Regions from separate parts of the Pseudomonas sp. GW821-FHT02B10 genome, predicted to be linked through region 1. Evidence: riboswitches for the same ligand, from Rfam matches in the RefSeq annotation. Region 1 holds a riboswitch; the other holds the start of a gene.
The links. A riboswitch is a leader RNA that binds a small molecule or an ion and turns the genes downstream of it on or off. The one in region 1 is predicted to bind cobalamin.
Positions count from the first base shown of each region.

Region 2: it holds a riboswitch for cobalamin, as region 1 does, so the genes downstream of both, AC07VU_RS11800 (CbtB domain-containing protein) here and cobO (cob(I)yrinic acid a,c-diamide adenosyltransferase) in region 1, are expected to answer to the same signal.

Region 1 is NZ_JBWKVU010000005.1:23,777-34,797, reverse strand. Features, by position in the region: gene AC07VU_RS12845 (AI-2E family transporter) at 1-883, shown strand, start outside; gene hda (DnaA regulatory inactivator Hda) at 1,112-1,816, shown strand; gene AC07VU_RS12835 (C40 family peptidase) at 2,030-2,653, shown strand; gene AC07VU_RS12830 (C40 family peptidase) at 2,819-3,352, shown strand; gene AC07VU_RS12825 (class I SAM-dependent methyltransferase) at 3,377-4,039, shown strand; gene AC07VU_RS12820 (PQQ-dependent sugar dehydrogenase) at 4,042-5,361, opposite strand; gene AC07VU_RS12815 (hypothetical protein) at 5,434-6,015, opposite strand; cobalamin riboswitch at 6,179-6,414, shown strand; gene cobO (cob(I)yrinic acid a,c-diamide adenosyltransferase) at 6,495-7,106, shown strand; gene AC07VU_RS12805 (cobyrinic acid a,c-diamide synthase CobB) at 7,103-8,428, shown strand; gene bluB (5,6-dimethylbenzimidazole synthase) at 8,425-9,075, shown strand; gene cbiB (adenosylcobinamide-phosphate synthase CbiB) at 9,072-9,980, shown strand; gene cobD (threonine-phosphate decarboxylase CobD) at 9,973-10,965, shown strand; gene AC07VU_RS12785 (cobyric acid synthase) at 10,962-11,021, shown strand, end outside.
Region 2 is NZ_JBWKVU010000004.1:278,461-289,481, reverse strand. Features, by position in the region: gene cobN (cobaltochelatase subunit CobN) at 1-421, opposite strand, end outside; gene cobW (cobalamin biosynthesis protein CobW) at 425-1,492, opposite strand; cobalamin riboswitch at 1,589-1,787, opposite strand; cobalamin riboswitch at 1,893-2,114, shown strand; gene AC07VU_RS11800 (CbtB domain-containing protein) at 2,213-2,401, shown strand; gene AC07VU_RS11795 (CbtA family protein) at 2,413-3,120, shown strand; gene AC07VU_RS11790 (cobalamin biosynthesis protein) at 3,117-3,530, shown strand; gene cobM (precorrin-4 C(11)-methyltransferase) at 3,612-4,358, shown strand; gene nfuA (Fe-S biogenesis protein NfuA) at 4,466-5,050, opposite strand; gene AC07VU_RS11775 (fatty acid cis/trans isomerase) at 5,255-7,546, opposite strand; gene metH (methionine synthase) at 7,703-11,021, shown strand, end outside.

The sequences.
Region 1 (11,021 bases):
GTTCACCCTGATCGTCATGGCGTTGTTGCTGGTGCTGGTGCCTATGCTCGCCAAGCAACTGCTGCGCCTGTATGAACTGGCGCCGCAGATGCTCGATTGGCTGCAGCACACGGCAATGCCCTGGGCGCAGTCCAAGCTGGGCTTGTCCGATGGTTTCTGGAAGTTCGACAAGGTCAAGGCGGCGATCAGCGAGCACATGGGGCAGACCACCGATATCGTCGGCGTGGTCCTGAGCCAGGCAACGGCCTCCAGCCTGGCGCTGATTGGCTGGCTGGCCAACCTGGTGCTGATTCCGGTGGTCAGCTTTTACCTGCTACGCGACTGGGACCTGATGATGGCGAAGATCCGCAGCCTGTTGCCCCGTGATCGCGAGGAGCGTGTGGTGGCGCTGGCGGGGGAATGCCATGAAGTGCTGGGGGCGTTCGTCCGTGGTCAGCTGCTGGTGATGGTGGCCCTGGGGATGATCTATGCGGCGGGCCTGATGCTGGTCGGGCTGGAACTGGGGCTGTTGATCGGTCTGATTGCCGGCCTGGCGGCCATCGTGCCGTACATGGGGTTTGTCATCGGCATCGGCGCGGCGCTGATTGCCGGGTTGTTCCAGTTCGGTGGCGACCTGTACCCGATGATCGGCATCGTGGCCGTGTTCATGGTCGGCCAGGCCCTGGAGGGCATGGTGCTGACCCCCTTGCTGGTGGGCGACCGGATCGGCCTGCACCCGGTGGCGGTGATCTTCGCGATTCTCGCCGGTGGCGAGCTGTTCGGTTTCACCGGCATCCTGCTGGCCTTGCCGGTGGCGGCGGTGATCATGGTGCTGGTGCGCCATGTGCACGACTTGTACAAGGATTCGGACATCTATAGCGGTGTAGAGGAGTCCGAGCTGTAACGTCCACGGTTAACGCTTTCGGGGCGCCTGCGTTTCAGGCGGGTGCCATCGAGAGTGTTTACAGCTGTCACATCCACCGTCAAAGAAACCCCCGTGATTTCATCAGGCTAACGCAAACCTTTGATTTTGCTTGTGGTCTGCTACATTGTGCGCCCGGCGTCACGGGTATAAACTTTGCAAACTTTACACAGAGGCCACTAACGGTTCGTTTGGAACTGTTCAGTCAGCATGAAACCGATTCAGCTGCCCCTAGGTGTGCGTCTGCGTGATGACGCCACCTTCATCAACTACTACCCAGGCGCCAATGCCGCTGCACTCGGCTATGTCGAGCGGCTTTGCGAAGCCGACGCCGGCTGGACCGAAAGCCTGATCTACCTCTGGGGCAAGGATGGGGTAGGGCGTACGCACTTGCTGCAGGCGGCCTGCCTGCGGTTCGAACAGTTGGGGGAGCCAGCGGTCTATTTGCCCCTGGCGGAATTGCTGGACCGCGGCATCGAAATCCTCGACAACCTGGAACAGTACGAACTGGTCTGCCTGGACGACTTGCAAGCGGTGGCGGGCAAGGCTGACTGGGAAGAAGCGCTGTTTCATCTGTTCAACCGCTTGCGTGACAGCGGCCGGCGCCTGTTGATCGCGGCTTCGACCTCTCCCCGGGAGCTGCCGGTGAAGCTGGCGGACCTCAAGTCCCGCCTGACCCTGGCGCTGATCTTCCAGATGCGCCCGCTCTCCGATGAAGACAAGCTGCGTGCATTGCAATTGCGCGCCTCGCGTCGCGGGCTGCACCTGACCGACGAAGTCGGGCACTTTATCCTGACGCGCGGTACCCGCAGCATGAGCGCCTTGTTCGAGTTGCTGGAGCGCCTCGATCAGGCATCCTTGCAGGCTCAGCGCAAGCTGACCATTCCCTTTCTCAAAGAAACCCTGGGCTGGTAAAACCGCGGGCGGTAGTGGCTTTTTGGCATATTTCAGGCGCCAGAAACCCGCATCCGGAAGCGGTTCCAGAGGCGCGTGCGTTTAAAATGGGCTTAAGGCCTTAGATGTTGAGTAGAAACCGATAAGTCACATTTCAATCGATTGAATTTGCAAATTAGAGCGATAGAAGGCATAGTCGCGGCTTCTTTATAACTTTAAGCCACGGTCGTGCCCATGCTGAAGCGCTTCGCACCCCTCGTGCCTCTTGCACTCGTTACCCTGTTGTTTGGTTGCGCCACCCACTCTCCGGTGAGCCAACAAGAGCAGCAACAACAGGTTCAAAACTCTTCAAAAGCCCAGTCTTCCGCTATTTTCCAGGAAGAGCTGGCAACCGAAAAAGAACTCGCCGAGTTCGCTGACAGCAAGCCTTACCAGCTGCCAGTGCTGGCTGACAGTATTCTCGAACGTGGCATGTCCCTGATCGGTACCCGTTACCGTTTCGGCGGTACCTCTGAAGCCGGTTTCGATTGCAGCGGTTTCATCGGCTATCTGTTCCGTGAAGAAGCCGGCATGAATCTGCCGCGCTCCACCCGTGAAATGATCAACGTTGATGCTCCGCTGGTTGCGCGTAACAAGCTGCAGCCGGGCGATCTGTTGTTCTTCGCCACCAATGGCCGCCGCGGTCGCGTAAGCCACGCTGGCATCTACCTGGGCGATGACCAGTTCATCCACTCCAGCAGCCGCCGCAGCGGTGGCGTGCGGGTGGACAGCCTGGGCGACAGCTACTGGAGCAAGACCTTCATCGAAGCCAAGCGCGCCCTCGCCATGGCCCCGACCGTGGTCACCGCACGCAAGTAAGCGGACTTTTTGTAAGGTGAAGTTAAAGTCTTACTTGAAGTTTGGCGCGTAGGCGCTAGAATCCTGATCTATTGTTGAAAACTAACCGCGTAAGCCCTGCTTACGCGGTTTTGTTTTCGGCCTCACGGCAGAGAAAGCCGCATCCAGATCAGGATTGTTCTGCATATGTCGACGTCGGCCCGCCTTGCATTGATCGTTCTCGCCGCGCTGCTCAGCGCGTGCGCCAGTCGTACCCCGCCACCCGCGCCCGTGGTACGTGCTCCCGTATTCAACACTCCCCAGACCTTCTCGCCGGCTGCCGAAGACGTGCTGTTTCGTGCGTTGGGCCTGGTGGGCACGCCTTATCGCTGGGGCGGCAACACACCGGACTCCGGTTTCGATTGCAGTGGCCTGATCGGCTACGTCTATCGCGACGCAGCCGGTATCTCGCTGCCGCGCTCGACCCGCGAAATGATCGGCATGCGGGCACCGAATGTCGGCAAGAACGCCTTGCAGACCGGCGACCTGATATTTTTTGCCACCAATGGCGGTTCCCAGGTCAGCCATGCGGGCATCTATGTCGGCGAAGGCCGCTTCGTCCATGCGCCGGCCACCGGCGGCACGGTGAAGCTGGACAGTCTGTCCAAGGCCTATTGGCAAAAAGCCTACCTGAGCGCCAAGCGCGTGCTGCAGCCAGAGCATCTGGCGCACAATCCTTAGTCCTGTCTCTGCGTCGAGGTTGCCATGACCGCTCGTACCCTCAACCTCGACGACGCCCTCTATCACTACCTGCTCGACGTTTCCCTGCGCGAAACGCCGCTGTTGCGCCGTCTGCGTGACGAAACCCAGGCGTTGCCCATGGCGCGCTGGCAGGTAGCGCCCGAGCAGGGGCAGTTCCTGGCGTTGCTGATCAAGCTGATCGGTGCCCGGCGTGTGCTGGAGGTGGGGACCTTCACCGGCTATAGCGCCTTGTCCATGGCCGCGGCCTTGCCGGAGGATGGTCAACTGATCTGCTGTGACATCCCGGACGACTACAACGCCACCGCGCGCCGTTACTGGCAGGAAGCAGGTGTCGCCGGACGGATCGAGTTACGCCTGGCACCGGCCCTGGAGACCTTGGCCAGGATCGAGCAGGAGGAGGGCGAGGGTGGTTTCGACCTGGTCTTCATCGACGCCGACAAGGCCAATTACCCGGCTTACCTGGAAAGTGCCCTGCGCCTGCTACGCGTGGGCGGGCTAGCGGTGTTCGATAACACGCTGTGGAGCGGTCGGGTGCTGGAGGAAAATCCCCAGAGCGAAGACACCCGGGCCATCCAGGCACTCAATCGCGCCTTGAAGGATGACCCGCGTGTCGACCTGTCGCTGCTGCCCCTGGGGGACGGCTTGACCCTGTGCCGCAAGCGCTGAACCTATTGCGCCTTGGCTGCTGACACGCGCCAGACTTTGTTGCCGACATCATCGGCCACCAGCAGATCCCCTTGCTTGTCGATCACTACGCCGACCGGGCGCCCCATGGCTTTCTCGTCGGCGTTGAGGAAGCCGGTCAGCACGTCCACCGGTTGGCCTACCGGCTTGCCGTTGGCGAAGGGTACGAAGATCACTTTGTAGCCGCTGTGGGGCTTGCGGTTCCACGAGCCATGCTGGCCGATGAACACGCCTTGGGTGAACGGCGCCGGCAGCTTGCTGCCTTCGGCGAATGCCAGGCCCAGGGAGGCAGTATGCGGGCCGACGGCATAATCCGGGGCGATGGCCTTGGCCACCAGGTCCGGGTTTTGCGAAGTGACTCGCACGTCCACATGCTGGCCGTAATAACTGAATGGCCAGCCATAGAAGGCGCCGTCCTTGACCGAGGTGATGTAGTCCGGCACCAGGTCGCTGCCGATCTCGTCGCGCTCGTTGACCGCGGTCCACAGCTGGCCGCTTTGCGGCTCCCAGGCCATGCCGTTGGGGTTGCGCAGGCCTGAGGCGAAAATCCGTTGCTTGCCGCTGGCGCGGTCGACTTCCCAGATGGCGGCACGGCCTTCTTCCTGGTCCATGCCGTTTTCGCCGACGTTGCTGTTGGAGCCGACCGTGACGTACAGCTTGCTGCCGTCCTTGCTGGCAATCACGTTTTTGGTCCAGTGGTGGTTCAGCTTGCCGCCAGGCAGGTCCACCACCTTGGTCGGCTGGGCGCTGATCCTGGTGTCGCCGTCCTTGTAGGGGAAGCGCAGCAGGCGATCGGTGTCGGCGACGTACAGATCATTGCCCACCAGGGTCATGCCGAACGGCGAGTTGAGGTTTTCCAGGAATGCCGTGCGGGTTTCCGCCACGCCATCGTGATCCTTGTCCCGCAGCAGGGTGATGCGGTTCGGGCTGGGCACACCGGCCCCGGCGCGGCTCATGATCTTGCTGGCGATCCAGCCACGAATACCCTTGCTGTCATCGGGGGAGGGCGGGGCATTGGTCTCCGCCACCAGTACGTCGCCGTTGGGCAGCACGTACAACCAGCGCGGATGGTCCAGGCCTTCGGCGAATGCGGCGACCTGGGTGCCGGCGGCGGCCACCGGTTTGGCGCCTTGCGGCCAGCCGATCGCGGGCGCGATGTTCACGGTCGGGAACAGGGTCTTGTTCGGTTCGGGGAGTTTCGGCGAGGGGCCGGTGCCGTCGGAGACCTGGAGGGTGGAGGTTTCGCCACAGGCACCAAGGCCTGCGGCGACGGCGATCAGGATTGCGTATCGAAGTTTGAGCATGCTGATTTCCCTATGTATGCACGACGTCGGTGTAGTCATAGAGAAGCACAGGTCGGCGATGGTTCAACCCGTTCAGCGCGCTTCTTTGAACAGCACGGCAACGCCGGGGTGATAGTTGCCGGCTTCATTGCGCAATTTGCGGTACGCGTAGGGGAAGTACCAGGCCACGGCGCAGCAATGTTCCTTTTGCAGGTCGTCGACCATGTCCTGCAATTCTTCCGGAGTGGCACTGTGCTGGGTTTTCTGTGGCGTGACGAACAGGCAGCCAAGTTTCAGGTCGCTGGGGTAGCTGGCTTTTTTCGCGTCGCTGGCGACATCCAGCAACGGTTGGGTCAGGTGCAGGCTGTTGACCCGGGGCCAGCGCTGGGTGGTCTGGATGTAGACGCGTTCCTCCTGCGTGGCGATGTACAGGTCGGTGCGGCCGTTGCGGTCGCCGTCCTCGAGCTGTTTTTTGCTCGGTGCGTGTTCCAGGGTGACCATCTCCGCCATCCAGGCTGCCGCCGAGAGCATTCCCAGGTTGGCTTTTTCGTCGAACCAGTACGGGCTTTCGTTATCGCCGCGCACGGCGTTGTAGCGGTCGATGCAATCGAACCAGCGTTCCAGGGCAGGGCGCAGGAATTCCAGTTTCGGATTGCTGATGATCATGCCTTGCATAGGACTTTTCCTATTATTGTTGAGATATTGGAGTTTTTTAACGCGATTATGGCTATTTGATATCACTGCACTGAGTGTGGCACAAGATTGGCGTCATTTTTCCGATATGCAGCATTCGCCGATCTGCGGGGCTTTAATTGACGCTCCACCCCCAACCCTCTAACCTTCGCGACTTGTTTCAGGTGCTCTGTGGCCTTGGGTCGACAGAGTGAAACAGGGAAGCCGGTGAGTACGCGTGCCGAAGGCGCACACACGACGATTCCGGCGCTGCCCCCGCAACGGTAAGTGAGTCAAGACTGCGCCTGATGCCACTGTGTCGACTGTCGACATGGGAAGGCGCGCAGTTGGGCATTCCAGCCACTCACAAGCCCGGAGACCGGCCTGATCCATCCAACGGCATCACGGTGGGCGATGCCAGGCTTGCGCCGTCTATTCCTATTCCTGCCCCCCGTTATCCAGCCCCAACGGAGAGCTGCCCCATGACTGAATCCCCCGATCGTGACGAACGCCATCTGGCGCGCATGTTGCGCAAAAAAGCCGTGATCGATGAACGCATCGCCAACTCGCCGAACGAGTGCGGTTTGCTGCTGGTGCTGACCGGCAACGGCAAAGGCAAAAGCAGCTCGGCCTTCGGCATGCTCGCGCGGGCCATGGGCCACGGCATGCAATGCGGCGTGGTGCAGTTCATCAAGGGCCGCAACAGCACTGGCGAGGAATTGTTCTTCCGGCGCTTCCCGGAGCAGGTGCGTTTCCATGTCATGGGCGAAGGCTTCACCTGGGAAACCCAGGACCGCCAGCGCGACATCGCCGCGGCCGAAGCGGCCTGGGCGGTTTCCCGCGAACTGCTGAGCGATCCGACGATCGGCCTGGTGCTGCTTGATGAACTGAACATCGCCCTCAAGCACGGCTATCTGGACCTGGATCAGGTGCTCAGCGACCTGCAGGCGCGACCGCCGATGCAGCATGTGGTGGTCACCGGACGTGGCGCCAAGCCAGAGATGATCGAGCTGGCCGACACCGTCACCGAAATGGGCATGGTCAAGCATGCCTTCCAGGCCGGGATCAAAGCGCAAAAAGGCGTCGAACTGTGAGTGATGCCCGTCATTGCCCGGCGGTATTGATTGCCGCGCCGGCTTCCGGTCAGGGCAAGACCACCGTGACCGCCGCGCTCGCCCGCCTGCATCGCAATCAGGGACGCAAGGTGCGCGTGTTCAAGTGCGGCCCGGACTTTCTCGACCCGATGATCCTCGAGCGCGCCAGCGGTGCGCCGGTGTATCAACTGGACATGTGGATGGTCGGCGAGCAGGAAAGCCGCCGCCTGTTGTGGGAGGCCGCCGGCGAGGCGGACCTGATCCTGATCGAAGGCGTGATGGGGCTGTTCGACGGCACGCCGTCCAGCGCCGACCTGGCGCGGCATTTCGGGGTGCCGGTGCTCGCGGTGATCGATGGCACGGCCATGGCCCAGACCTTCGGCGCCCTGGCGCTGGGGCTGGCGCGTTATCAGCCGGACTTGCCGTTCGCCGGCGTGCTGGCCAACCGCGTCGGCACCCTGCGGCATGCGCAGTTGCTCGAAGGCAGCCTGACCGAGGGCTTGCGCTGGTACGGCGCGCTGTCCCGGGAGACCGGCATCGAACTGCCCAGCCGCCATCTGGGGTTGGTGCAGGCCAGCGAACTCAACGATCTGGATCTGCGTCTCGACGCCGCCGCGGCCGCCTTGGCGGACAGCTGCGAAGTGGCCTTGCCGCCCGCCGTGGCATTCGCCGCTCCCCAGGTGGTTGCCGTTGAGCCGTTGTTGGCCGGCGTGCGCATTGCCGTGGCCCGCGACGAAGCCTTTGCCTTTACCTATGGCGCGAGCCTGGATCTGCTGCGGGCCATGGGCGCCGAGCTGGTCTTTTTCTCGCCGATCCATGACGCGGTACTGCCTGAGGCAGACAGCCTGTACCTGCCGGGCGGTTACCCGGAACTGCATCACCGGGCGCTGGCGGCGAACGGCTCGATGCTCAGCGCGATCCGCGCGCATCACGCCGCAGGCAAACCCTTGCTCGCCGAGTGTGGCGGCATGTTGTATCTGCTGGATTCCCTGACCGACGTCGACGGCGAGCGCGCCGAACTGCTGGGCCTGTTGCCCGGCGATGCGGTGATGCAAAAGCGCCTGGCGGCCCTGGCCTTGCAGGCGGTGGAGTTGCCGGAAGGTTCGTTGCGCGGGCATACCTATCATCATTCGTTGACCAGCACCGAGCTTGCGCCGATCGCTCGCGGCCTGAGCCCGAATGGCGGGCGCGGCGCGGAAGCGGTTTACCGCGAAGGGCGGATGACCGCCTCTTATGTGCATTTCTATTTTCCGTCCAACCCCGAAGCGGTGGCGTCCCTGCTGGCGCCGGCAGGAGCGAGCGTGCTCGCGCGGCGCCCATGAGCGACAACGCCTTTTCCGCGGCCGAGCGCGACGCGGTCTATCGCGCGATCGCCGAGCGTCGTGACATGCGTCACTTCGTCGGTGGCACGGTCGAGCCGCAGGTCTTGCGTCGCCTGCTGGAGGCGGCGCACCAGGCGCCCAGCGTCGGCCTGATGCAGCCCTGGCGGTTCATCCGTATCAGTGACCGGTCGTTGCGCGGGCAAATCCAGCAACTGGTGGAAGAGGAGCGGGTACGCACCGCCGAGGCCCTGGGCGAACGTTCCGATGAGTTCATGAAGCTCAAGGTCGAAGGCATCAACGACTGCGCCGAGGTCCTGGTGGCGGCGCTGATGGACGACCGTGAGCGGCATATTTTCGGCCGCCGCACCCTGCCGGAAATGGACCTGGCCTCGCTCTCCTGCGCGATTCAGAACCTGTGGCTGGCGGCCCGGGCCGAAGGGCTGGGCATGGGCTGGGTGTCGCTGTTCGAGCCCGCTGCCTTGGCCCAGTTGCTGGGCCTGCCGGCCGGGGCCAAGCCGCTGGCGGTGCTGTGCCTGGGCCCGGTCGGCGAGTTTTACCCGGCGCCGATGCTGGTGCTCGAAGGCTGGGCGCGGGAGCGTCCGCTGAGTGAATTGCTGTATGAAAATTACTGGGGAGTGAGTCAATGAGTGTGGCGTTGCTGAGTGTCGCCGGGGTGGCGCTGGATGCGTTGCTGGGCGAACCCAAGCGCTGGCATCCACTGGTGGTGTTCGGTCGTTTTGCCGATCGCATCGAGCAACGCTTCAACTCCGGTGGCCGCGGCTGGCGCAGTCATGGCGTCACCGCCTGGGTCATCGCGGTGCTGCCGCTGACCCTGCTGGCAACCCTGTTTTCCTGGCTGCCCTACATCGGCTGGTTGTTCGAGATCCTGGCGCTGTATTGCGCCCTTGGCCTGCGCAGCCTCGGCGAGCATGTCGAGCCGGTGGCCCAGGCCTTGCGCAGCGACGACCTGGACCAGGCGCGGCAGCGGGTCGGCTATCTGGTGAGCCGGCAGACCAGCGAGCTGGATGCCACCGAAGTCGCCCGCGCCGCCACCGAGTCGGTGCTGGAAAACGGCAGCGACGCGGTGTTCGCCGCCTTGTTCTGGTTTACCGTGGCCGGTGCGCCGGGCGTGGTGCTCTATCGCCTGAGCAATACCCTGGATGCGATGTGGGGCTATCGTAATGAGCGCTTCGAGCGTTTCGGCTGGGCGGCGGCGAAGATCGACGACCTGCTCAACTACATTCCGGCGCGCCTGGTAGCCCTGACTTACGCATTGCTGGGCAAGACCCGCCTGGCGCTGAAATGCTGGCGCCGCCAGGGGCCGACCTGGGACAGCCCGAATGCCGGGCCGGTGATGGCGGCCGGGGCCGGGGCCCTGGGCGTCGAGCTGGGCGGTGCGGCGATCTATCACGGCGAACTGCACCAGCGCCCGCAATTGGGCGAGGGCGTGGCGGCCGATGCTTCGTCCATCGATCGCGGCTGGCAACTGGTGCAGCGCGGGGTCTGGTTATGGCTGCTGATTCTCTGCGTGGGAGCTGAGTTCTATGCTTGAGCACGGTGGCCGCCTGCGCAAGGCGGCCGAGCAATATGGCATCGCCGAGGCCGACTGGCTGGACCTGTCCAGCGGCCTGGCACCCTGGCCGTGGCCGATTCCCGAGATCGGGATGCGGGCCTGGGCGCGCCTGCCGGAAACCGACGATGGCCTGGAGCAGGCGGCCCGCGACTACTACGGCGCGGCCCATGTGTTGCCGGTGCCCGGTTCCCAGGCGGCGATCCAGCTGCTCCCGCGTTTGCGCCGCGCCGGCAAGGTCGGCGTGCTGTCGCCCTGTTATGCCGAGCACGCCGAAGCCTGGCGCCGCAGCGGCTACATCGTGCGGGAAGTGCTGGAACAGGAAGTGGACTTTTTCCTCGACAGCCTGGACGTGCTGGTGGTGGTCAATCCGAACAATCCCACGGGCTTGAGCCTGACTCCGGAGCGCCTGCTGGACTGGCATGCGCGTCTGGCGCAGCGCGGTGGCTGGCTGGTGGTCGACGAAGCCTTCATGGACAACACTCCCCAGCTGAGCCTGGCGGCCCAGGCCGATCAGGTGGGGTTGATCGTCCTGCGTTCCTTCGGCAAGTTTTTCGGCCTGGCCGGGGTGCGCCTGGGCTTCGTGCTGGCCGAGCTCAAGCTGCTCAAGCTGCTGGCCGAGCAGGTCGGCCCCTGGGCCGTCAGTGGGCCGACCCGGGTGCTGGGCCAGGTGTGCCTGCGCGACCGTGAAGGCCATGGGCGGCAACGGCTGCGCAGTGAAGCGGCGAGCCTGCGCCTGGCGCAGCTGCTCGAGCGCCACGGTCTGAAACCCCAGGGGGGCTGTGCGCTGTTCCAGTGGCTGATCACCGATCGCGCCGAGCTGTTGCATGAGTTCATGGCGCGCCGGGGCATCCTGCTGCGGCTGTTCACCCACAACAGCAGCCTGCGTTTTGGCTTGCCGGCCGATGAAGCCGACTGGTCGCGTCTCGAACAGGCCTTCGTCGCCTACGCCAAGGAACATCCATGACCACCCTGATGGTGCAGGGCACCACTTCCGACGCCGGTAAAAGCACCCTGGTGACG
Region 2 (11,021 bases), on a different contig from region 1:
GGAAGTGCCAGAGGCGTTCGCGGTCGCCGGCGGGCACCGTGCTCAGGTCGCTCAGTTCCGGGTCCGGACGGTCGTCGCCCGGCACCAGGATCAGCTGCACGCCGCGTTGCGCCAGCTGCACCAGTTGCTCGATGCCATAACGCCAATAGGCGATGCCGCCGTGCAGGGAAAGCAGGATCACCTTGGCGTGGCGCAGCACCTGGTCGACATACAGGTCGACCGAGGCATGGTTCTGCACCTGCATCGGGTTAGCCAGGCGAAAGCTCGGGTAGTCCTCCGGCAATTGCTGCGCCGCCTCGGCCAGCAGCGCCAGGCTGGAGTCGCCGCTGCACAGGATCACCAGCTCGGCGGGGGTCTGTCCAAGGTCGGCAATGTTGTCATCCGACACGAAACCGCCGGGCTGGGTCCTGAGCAGGTGCATGGCTTACACGCTGAGGGCGGCGCGCAATTGCGCTTCGAGCAGGGTCGCGTCCAGTTCCTGGCCGATCAGCACCAGGCGCGTGGTGCGCGCTTCATCGGCGCCCCACTGGCGGTCGAAGTGCTTGTCGAAGCGGGTGCCCACGCCCTGGATCAACAGGCGCATCGGCTTGTTGGGGATCGCCGCGAAGCCCTTGACCCGCAGGATGCCGTGCTGCACCACCAGTTGGGTCAGGGCGTCCAGCAGCAGGCTTTCGTCGGCCTGGGGCAGCTCGATGGAGATCGAATCGAAGGCGTCGTGGTCATGATCATCATGATCGTCGCCATCGTGGTGATGATCGTGATGGCTGTGGCGGCCGTCGATGTGTTCTTCCGAACCGTTGCCCAGGCCCAGCAACACGTCCAGCGGCAGGCGACCGCTGCTGGCTTCAATGACTTTCACCGCCGGCGGCAGCTCCTCGGCCACTTCCAGGCGCACCTTGGCCAGGTCTGCCGGGTTGATCAGGTCGGCCTTGTTGAGGATCACCAGGTCGGCGCTGGACAACTGGTCGGCGAACAGCTCATGCAGCGGCGACTCATGGTCCAGGTTCGGGTCAAGCTTGCGCTGGGCGTCGACCTGGTCCGGGAAGGCGGCGAAGGTGCCGGCGGCCACGGCCGGGCTGTCGACCACAGTGATCACCGCGTCGACGGTGCAGGCGCTGCGGATTTCCGGCCACTGGAATGCCTGGACCAAAGGTTTGGGCAGGGCCAGGCCAGAGGTTTCAATGAGGATATGGTCGAGGTCGCCGCGACGGGCCACCAGTTCGCGCATCACCGGGAAAAACTCTTCCTGCACGGTGCAGCACAGGCAGCCGTTGGCCAGCTCGTAGACGCGACCGCTGGCTTCTTCCTCGGTGCAACCGATGGAACACTGTTTGAGGATCTCGCCGTCGATGCCCAGCTCGCCGAATTCGTTGACGATCACCGCGATGCGTCGGCCCTGGGCGTTGTCCAGCATGTGCCGCAGCAAGGTGGTTTTGCCCGAGCCGAGGAAGCCGGTAACGATGGTGACGGGAAGTTTGGCCAGTGTTTTCATCGGATGCCCTTTGGCAAGGTGGCGGGCATACGGGACGAGAACCGCGCAGGCAACTGCACGGAAGGGTTCGCCACCGGATCACCCCGCCCGGTTGTAGTGAGAATCAGGTCCGAGGCAGGTCTCCTGGCTGACGGCGTGCCGGTCGTTCGACTGGCCAACGATGCGCCTTCCCGCCGCCTGGCAGTGGCCTTGCATCGTTCATCACCGTTTACAGTTGCGGGGGCAGCCGCGGCTTGGACCGCGTTCCCTTCTTAGCTTCGACAGACGCCGAAGAACCTCGAGAGCGCAAGGCTACGCAGAGCTTGGGGGGCGGTCAATGTCCATGCAGCACGAGGACAGGCCAATTGCGATCGAAAACGAGAACCCTTGCCAATTGACGCCCCTCCCTCGCCCATGCTCTCCTACACACCTTGTTACGGGTGCCCTTCACAGGGTGAAACGGGAAACCGGTGCGTCACAGGCCAAAAGCCTTGATCAGTCCGGTGCTGCCCCCGCAACGGTAAGCGAGCGAAGAATCAGATCCACTGTGCCAGCAGTCCGGCATGGGAAGGCGATTCTTGCAGGCGTGGCGCAAGCCCCGCCCCTCGCGAGCCCGGAGACCGGCCCGCTACACAGTCATAACAAACCCGCGGTGGGCGGGCGCTGTTAATTCCCCGCAAGCCCGTCTCGCGGGGTTTTGCTGCGCTCGATTCACCCGCTGACACACCAGAGGGAAGCGCCATGTCGATCATCAGCAGCACCAGCCACTCCAGCAGCAGTACCGCCACCCTGAGCCAACGCCTGGTCGCCGCCATCGGCGCCTCGATTCTCGGTGCGTGCCTTGTGTATTTCGCCGGCTTCTCCCATATCGAAGCGGTGCACAACGCCGCCCACGATACCCGCCACAGCGCCGCCTTCCCTTGCCACTGAGACCTGCCGACATGATCAAGCGTATCGCGCAAACCGCGGGGTTCACCGGGTTGCTGGCGGCCCTGTTGCTGACCCTGCTGCAAAGCTTCTGGGTCGCGCCGCTGATCCTGGAGGCGGAAACCTACGAGAAGGCCCCGGCCGCCCAGCATGAAGAAGCGCATGAGCATGCCGCCGGCACCGCCGCCCACAGCCACGACGCCGAAGCCTGGGAGCCGGAAGACGGCTGGCAGCGCGTGCTGTCCACCACCGGCGGCAACCTGGTGGTCGCCGTGGGGTTCGCCCTGATGCTTGCCGGCCTCTACACCCTGCGCGCGCCGAACCGTACTTCCCAGGGCCTGCTCTGGGGCCTGGCCGGTTATGCGACTTTCTGCCTGGCGCCGACCCTCGGCCTGCCGCCCGAACTGCCGGGCACCGCCGCCGCGGACCTGGCGCAACGGCAGATCTGGTGGGTCGGTACCGCCGCTTCCACCGCGGCCGGCATTGCCCTGATCGTCTTCGCCCGGAACTGGCTGCTGAAAGTGCTGGGCGTGGCCATTCTCGCCGTGCCGCACCTCATCGGCGCGCCGCAGCCGCAAGTGCATTCGATGCTCGCCCCGGAGGAGCTGGAGGCGCAGTTCAAGATCGCTTCGCAGTTGACCAACGCCGCGTTCTGGCTGGCCCTGGGCCTGATCAGCGCCTGGCTGTTCCGCCGCAAGAGCGACGATCAGTACTCGGCATGACGCAGGCCAGCACAGCGCCGACCCTGGTGGTCGGCCTGGGCTGCCAGCGGGGCTGCCCGGTGGAGACCTTGCGCACCCTGCTCGACCAGACCCTGAGCACCCACCGCATCGACCCCGGGCAGATCAAGGCCCTGGCCAGCATCGACCTGAAACGCGAGGAACCCGGGCTGCTGGCCCTGGCCGCGCAACTGGACTTGCCCCTGACCTGTTTCAGCAGTAACCAGCTGACGCCTTATGTGCTGCAACTCAGCCATCGTTCGCAGATCGCCTACGAACGCACCGGCTGTTACGGCGTCGCCGAAAGTGCCGCCCTGGCCCTGGCCGAACAGCTGGCCCGAAGCCCGGCAAAGCTGCTGGTCCCACGGCAGAAATACGCCCAGGCAACCCTCGCCTTGGCCTGCTCCGGGTAAATCTTCGATAATCCCCGCCGCTGATCATGAGCAATCTTCATCTGTGAGGTTGCCTCGCCCCTTTTTTCACAGGAGAACGCCATGACCGTCTTTTTTATCGGCGCAGGTCCCGGCGACCCGGAACTGATCACCGTCAAGGGCCAGCGGCTGATCCACAGCTGCCCGGTCATCATCTATGCCGGCTCCCTGGTGCCCGAAGCAGTGCTCCAGGGGCATAGCGCCGAACAGCTGGTCAACAGCGCCGAGCTGCACCTGGAACAGATCATCGAGCTGATCAAGGACGCCCATGGCAAAGGCCAGGACGTGGCCCGGGTACATTCCGGCGACCCCAGCCTGTACGGCGCCATCGGCGAGCAGATTCGCTGCCTGCGCGAGCTGGGCATCCCCTTCGAGATCATCCCCGGCGTGACGGCCACCGCGGCCTGCGCGGCCTTGCTGGGGGCCGAACTGACTCTGCCGGACGTCGCCCAGAGCGTGATCCTGACCCGTTATGCCGACAAGACCTCGATGCCCGCCGGCGAGGCATTCGCCAGCCTGGCCGCCCACGGCACCACCATGGCGATTCACCTGGGGGTCAACCATCTGGAAAAGATTGTCGCCGAGCTGCTGCCCCACTACGGCGCCGACTGCCCGATTGCCGTGGTGCACCGGGCGACCTGGCCGGACCAGGACTGGGTGCTCGGCACCCTGGCGGACATCGCCGAAAAGGTCCAGGCCAAGGGTTTTCGGCGCACGGCGCTGATCCTGGTGGGCCGGGTGCTGGCCACGGACAGTTTCAGTGAGTCGTCGTTGTATCGCGCGGGGCATGCGCATCTGTATCGGCCCTGAGGGCATCGCGATCCAGGCGACACGGCGCACCTCAAATCACAAGCATCAGGCATAAAAAAACGGCGCTCACGGGGCGCCGTTTTTCATGTTCGCAGCGAACGCCTTACTTAGTAGTAGGCGTTTTCTTTCTGCGTGTGGTCGGTGACGTCACGTACTCCCTTGAGCTCGGGAATGCGCTCGAGCAGGGTGCGCTCGATGCCTTCCTTCAGGGTCACGTCGGCCTGGCCGCAGCCTTGGCAACCACCACCGAACTGCAGCACGGCGATGCCGTCCTCGACCACATCGATCAGGCTGACCTGGCCGCCGTGGCTGGCCAGCCCCGGGTTGATCTCGGTTTGCAGGTAGTAGTTGATGCGCTCGTTGACCGGGCTGTCGGCGTTGACCATCGGCACCTTGGCGTTGGGTGCCTTGATGGTCAGCTGGCCGCCCATGCGGTCGGTGGCGTAGTCGACCACCGCGTCATCGAGGAAACCTTCGCTGAAGGCGTCGATGTAGGCGGTGAAGCTCTTCAGCCCCAGGGCTTTGTCTTCGGGTTTTTCTTCACCCGGCTTGCAATAGGCAATGCAGGTCTCGGCGTACTGAGTCCCTGGCTGGGTGATAAAGATGCGGATGCCAATGCCCGGGGTGTTCTGCTTGGAGAGCAGATCAGCCAGATAATCGTGGGCGGCGTCGGTAATGGTAATAGCGGTCATGGAAATTCCTCGCAGGCGTGGGCGCAGTTTACGCCAATCGGCGTGCCGGACAAAGTCCTAGTATTTTTGTCGGGATAGACCTTGGTCGATAGGCCCGCGCTACGTGGTCGACGCAACGCCTGGGATTTTTTACAAGGCTTTTTCCGGGATGGGCCGGGCCGCAACCTGAGGGCTGCGGCCCGGAAGTTCAAGGGCCTGGTGCCTTCAGAGGTTCTCGTAGCGGTTCATGTCCAGTACGCCCGCCTCTTTCGGATCGGTCTCGAGGATGTACTGGGTCTGGTCATGGAAGTACTGCCAGAACTGCGGATGGCTGCGACGGATCCCCCAGCGCTCGACGATTTTCTCGAAACGGTGGGCGTCCTTGGCGTTTTCCATCTCGGCCACAAACTCCGGCACCTGCCCGGCGGGAATGTTGAACATGAAGTTCGGGTAGCTGCTGAGCACGCCCGGATAGATGGTCAGGGTGTCCAGGCCCGGCTGGTAACGCAGCGACTCGCCCAGCAGGAACGCCACATTACTGTGGGCGCGGTTGCGCAGCATGCTGTAGAACACCCGCTTGCCGCTCGGCGCCTGGATGCGCAGCATGGTGGCCTCCGGCAACAGGTCGATGACCCGCATGCCGGCCGCCGGCCGCGAAACCAGGCCGCTGAGGGCCTGTTCGGCATTCTGCAGCGCCGGGTCGATATTCGGCCGCGAGCAGTAGGCGCCGTCACAGCGGTTGATCGGATCGGGCCGCGCATTGAGGTCGCCGTAACGGTTCAACAACTGGTTGGCGAAGTCGCGTTTCGGGTCCTTTTCGTCCAGCACCAGGGCGCTGGCCTTGTCGTCGTCGATGGACTCGTAGTCCAGCCACATCTTGAACTTGCCGCTGTTCTGGTACCAATCGTCGAGGAAGTCCTCGCGGGTGCCGGCGGGCATCAGGCGCAGGAAATTCTGCTCGGCGCCGTTGCGGATCAGGTCGAAGTACAGCCGGGTCTGCGCCTGGTGCGAGACATTGCCGAACACATCGAAGTTGACCGCTAACTGGTAATAGGTGCGCTCCAGCAGCGGGTAGTCGAACAGCCACATCGTCTGCGGCACCTCGCCGATCAGGCCCTTGGTCACCGAGGCGCTGTCGAAGTGACGGAAGATGCTCAGCAACGCGTTGTCGTTGCCTGCCCACAGGGTCGACCAGTTGGGCGGCGGCGCATCGGCGTAGGAATCGCGACGCAGTACCTCGTATTCGTTGCGCTTGTCGCGGTAGGCCAACCACAGGCTCAGCACGCTGCCGACGTCGTCGTTCTGCCCGGGCATGGCCAGCAGCGGCGTGGCCTGGCCGCGGTAGGCCGGGTCGGTGATATAGAGGTCGTGTTCCGGGGCCTGGAACAGCGCCCAGAAGTTGTCGCGGATCACGTCGGTGGCGATCTGCCCTCGACACACCGGGCCGCGGATAAAGGTGCGCACGAAGTACTCGGCGTTATCCAGCATGAACTGGTAGCGGGCCTTGGCCGGAATCGCCTCGAAGGTTTCGAACGGGTTGGCGCGGCGGCCCGGGCCATAACCCGGCAGCGCAGTGACCTGATAGTCGCCGCTGTAGAACAGGGTCTTGATCCGCGCCATCTTCGCCGCGCTCAGCGGGTAGGTGATGTGGGTCTTGTGCACGATCACCCCCTGCACCGGCCATAGGCGGTAATACACCTGGGTGCCCGGGTCGTCGTTGGGCCGGCGGGTGTTGATCAGGTCGATCGGCTGGCCGCTCGGCGTGCGCGAACGTACCCACTGGAAGAAATGCCCCGGCTCGCCGCCCTCGAAGTAGATATGGGCGAGGAACCAGTGCTCGAACAGCCAGCGGGCCACCAGGCTTTCCCGGGCGCCCGGGGCATTGAGCAGGTTTTCCCACTGCAGCACCTGCATCGCTTCCCTGGCGCTCGGCGCCAGGCCCTGCTCATCGATTGGCGCACCGGAAGCCAGCCAGCGTTGCAGGGTCTGGTATTGCTGATCGGTCAGGCCGGTCACCGCCAGCGGCATGCCTTCGCGCGGATGGGCCCGGGCATAACCGTCGAATTCGGCCGGTTGCGCGCACATGTTCTCGCGGTTCAGGCCCAGGACGATGTTGTCCGGCAGCTTGGCGTTGGGTTGCAACGGCGTCTTGTGGCCCAGTTCCAGCATGCGCGCCATCAGCGCCGCCTGGCTGCCCTGGGCGTCGAGCACCGAGTAGAAGCCCATGCCCTGCCAGGCGTGCTTGCCAGAAGCGTCGTAGAACAAGCGGGTCGGCGTCTGCGCCTTGCTGCGCTCGCCGTCGTACACCGGGATCTTCGAGGCGCCGCGGGCCGCGCCCTCGCCGCTGCCCAGGTTGAGCTGGCACGCCGAGTCGTAGCAGGCGTGGCAGGCCACGCACTTCTCGGTGAAGATCGGCTGGATATCGCGGGTGTAGGAGATCGCTGGCGCGGGACCCTGGGCGCTGGCGAGCGAACTTAAAAGCAGCAGCACACTGCCGATGACAACGCGGTAAGACATATCCCTGGTCCAATCCATAAGAAAATCCAGCGATTCTACCGGGCCAGCACGGCCACCAACATGAGCGATATTCATGCAAAAGCGCCGCATGCTCTAAAAGCGCACAGGTTTGCTATGATCCTCGCCCTTCGTAATGGCCCTTCCAGGTAGTCTTTCATGTCCGATCGCAGCACGCGCCTCCAAGCCCTTCAGCAAGCCCTCAAAGAGCGCATCCTGATTCTCGACGGCGGCATGGGCACCATGATCCAGAGCTACAAGCTCGAGGAGCAGGACTACCGTGGCAAACGCTTCGCCGACTGGCCGAGCGACGTCAAGGGCAACAACGACCTGCTGGTGCTGACCCGTCCGGACGTGATCGGCGGCATCGAGAAAGCCTACCTGGATGCCGGCGCCGACATCCTCGAGACCAACACCTTCAACGCCACGCAGATTTCCATGGCCGACTACGGCATGGAAGCGCTGGTCTACGAGCTCAACGTCGAAGGCGCGCGCCTGGCGCGCAAGGTGGCCGACGCCAAGACCCTGGAGACCCCGGACAAGCCGCGCTTCGTCGCCGGCGTACTGGGCCCGACCAGCCGCACCTGCTCGCTGTCGCCGGACGTCAACAACCCAGGCTACCGCAACGTCACCTTCGACGAACTGGTGGAGAACTACACCGAGGCCACCAAGGGCCTGATCGAGGGCGGCGCCGACCTGATCCTGATCGAGACCATCTTCGACACCCTCAACGCCAAGGCGGCGATCTTCGCCGTGCAGGGCGTGTTCGAAGAGCTGGGCCTCGAACTGCCGATCATGATCTCCGGCACCATCACCGACGCCTCGGGCCGCACCCTGTCCGGGCAGACCACCGAAGCCTTCTGGAACTCGGTCGCCCACGCCAGGCCAATCTCCGTCGGCCTCAACTGCGCCCTCGGCGCCAGCGAACTACGCCCTTACCTGGAAGAGCTGTCGAACAAGGCCAGCACCCATGTCTCCGCACACCCCAACGCCGGCCTGCCCAACGAATTCGGCGAGTACGACGAACTGCCGGCGCAAACCGCCAAGGTCATCGAAGAGTTCGCCCAGAGCGGTTTCCTGAACATCGTCGGCGGCTGCTGCGGCACCACCCCGGGGCACATCGAGGCCATCGCCAAGGCTGTCGCCGGCTATGCCCCGCGGCAGATCCCGGACATTCCCAAGGCCTGCCGCCTATCGGGCCTGGAGCCGTTCACCATCGATCGCCAGTCGTTGTTCGTCAACGTCGGCGAACGCACCAACATCACCGGTTCCGCCAAGTTCGCCCGCCTGATCCGTGAAGAGAACTACACCGAAGCCCTGGAAGTCGCCCTGCAGCAGGTCGAGGCCGGCGCCCAGGTGATCGACATCAACATGGACGAAGGCATGCTGGACTCGAAGAAGGCCATGGTGACCTTCCTCAACCTGATCGCCGGCGAGCCGGACATCTCGCGCGTGCCGATCATGATCGACTCCTCCAAGTGGGAAGTGATCGAAGCCGGCCTCAAGTGCATCCAGGGCAAGGGCATCGTCAACTCCATCAGCATGAAGGAAGGCGTCGAGCAGTTCATTCATCACGCCAAGCTGTGCAAGCGCTACGGCGCCGCCGTGGTGGTGATGGCCTTCGACGAAGCCGGCCAGGCCGACACCGAGGCGCGCAAGAAGGAAATCTGCAAGCGTTCCTACGACATCCTGGTCAACGACGTCGGCTTCCCGCCGGAAGACATCATCTTCGACCCGAACATCTTCGCCGTGGCCACCGGTATCGAGGAGCACAACAACTACGCGGTGGACTTCATCAACGCCTGCGCCTACATCCGCGACGAGCTGCCCTATGCGCTGAGCTCCGGCGGCGTGTCCAACGTGTCGTTCTCCTTCCGCGGCAACAACCCGGTGCGCGAGGCGATCCACTCGGTGTTCCTGCTGTATGCGATCCGCAACGGCCTGACCATGGGTATCGTCAACGCCGGCCAGCTGGAGATCTACGACCAGATCCCGCAGGAGCTGCGCGACGCCGTCGAGGACGTGATCCTTAACCGCACCCCGGAAGGCACCGATGCCCTCCTCGCCATCGCCGACAAGTACAAGGGCGACGGCAGCGTCAAGGAAGCCGAGACCGAAGAATGGCGCAACTGGGACGTCAACAAGCGCCTGGAGCACGCCCTGGTCAAGGGCATCACCACCCATATCGTCGAAGACACCGAAGAGTCGCGGCTGTCCTTCGCCCGCCCGATCGAAGTGATCGAAGGCCCGCTGATGGCTGGCATGAACATCGTCGGCGACCTGTTCGGCGCCGGCAAAATGTTCCTGCCCCAGGTGGTCAAGTCCGCCCGGGTGATGAAGCAGGCCGTGGCCCACCTGATCCCGTTCATCGAGCTGGAAAAAGGCGACAAGCCGCAAGCCAAGGGCAAGATCCTCATGGCCACGGTGAAAGGCGACGTGCACGACATCGGCAAGAACATCGTCGGCGTGGTCCTGGGCTGTAACGGCTACGACATCGTCGACCTCGGTGTGATGGTGCCGGCGGAGAAAATCCTGCAGGTGGCCAAGGAACAGAAGTGCGACATCATCGGCCTGTCCGGCCTGATCACCCCGTCGCTGGACGAAATGGTCCACGTCGCCCGGGAAATGCAGCGCCAGGACTTCCACCTGCCGCTGATGATCGGTGGCGCCACCACCTCCAAGGCGCACACGGCGGTGAAGATTGAGCCCAAGTACAGCAATGACGCGGTGGTCTACGTCACCGACGCCTCGCGCGCCGTGGGCGTGGCCACCCAGCTGCTGTCCAAGGAGCTCAAGGCCGGTTTCGTCGAGCGCACCCGCGAAGAGTACGTGGAAGTCCGCGAGCGTACCGCCAACCGCAGCGCCCGCACCGAGCGCCTGAGCTACCCGGCGGCCGTGGCCAAGAAGCCGCAGTTCGACTGGAGCAGCTACCAGCCGACCGTGCCGACCTTCACCGGCGCCAAGGTGCTGGACAATATCGACCTGCGGGTCCTGGCCGAATACATCGACTGGACGCCGTTCTTCATCTCCTGGGACCTGGCCGGCAAGTTCCCGCGCATCCTCGAGGACGAAGTGGTGGGTGAAGCCGCCACCGCGTTGTACAAGGACGCCCGGGAAATGCTCGACAAGCTGATCGACGAGAAGCTGATCAGCGCCCGCGCGGTGTTCGGCTTCTGGCCGGCCAACCAGGTGCAGGACGACGACCTGGAAGTCTATGGCGACGACGGCAAGCCCTTGGCCAGGCTGCACCACCTGCGCCAGCAGATCATCAAGACCGACGGCAAGCCGAACTTCTCCCTGGCCGACTTCGTCGCACCCAAGGACAGCGGCGTGACCGACTACGTCGGTGGTTTCATCACCACCGCCGGCATCGGCGCCGAAGAAGTGGCCAAGGCCTATCAGGACAAGGGCGACGACTACAACTCGATCATGGTCAAGGCCCTGGCCGACCGCCTGGCCGAGGCCTGCGCCGAGTGGC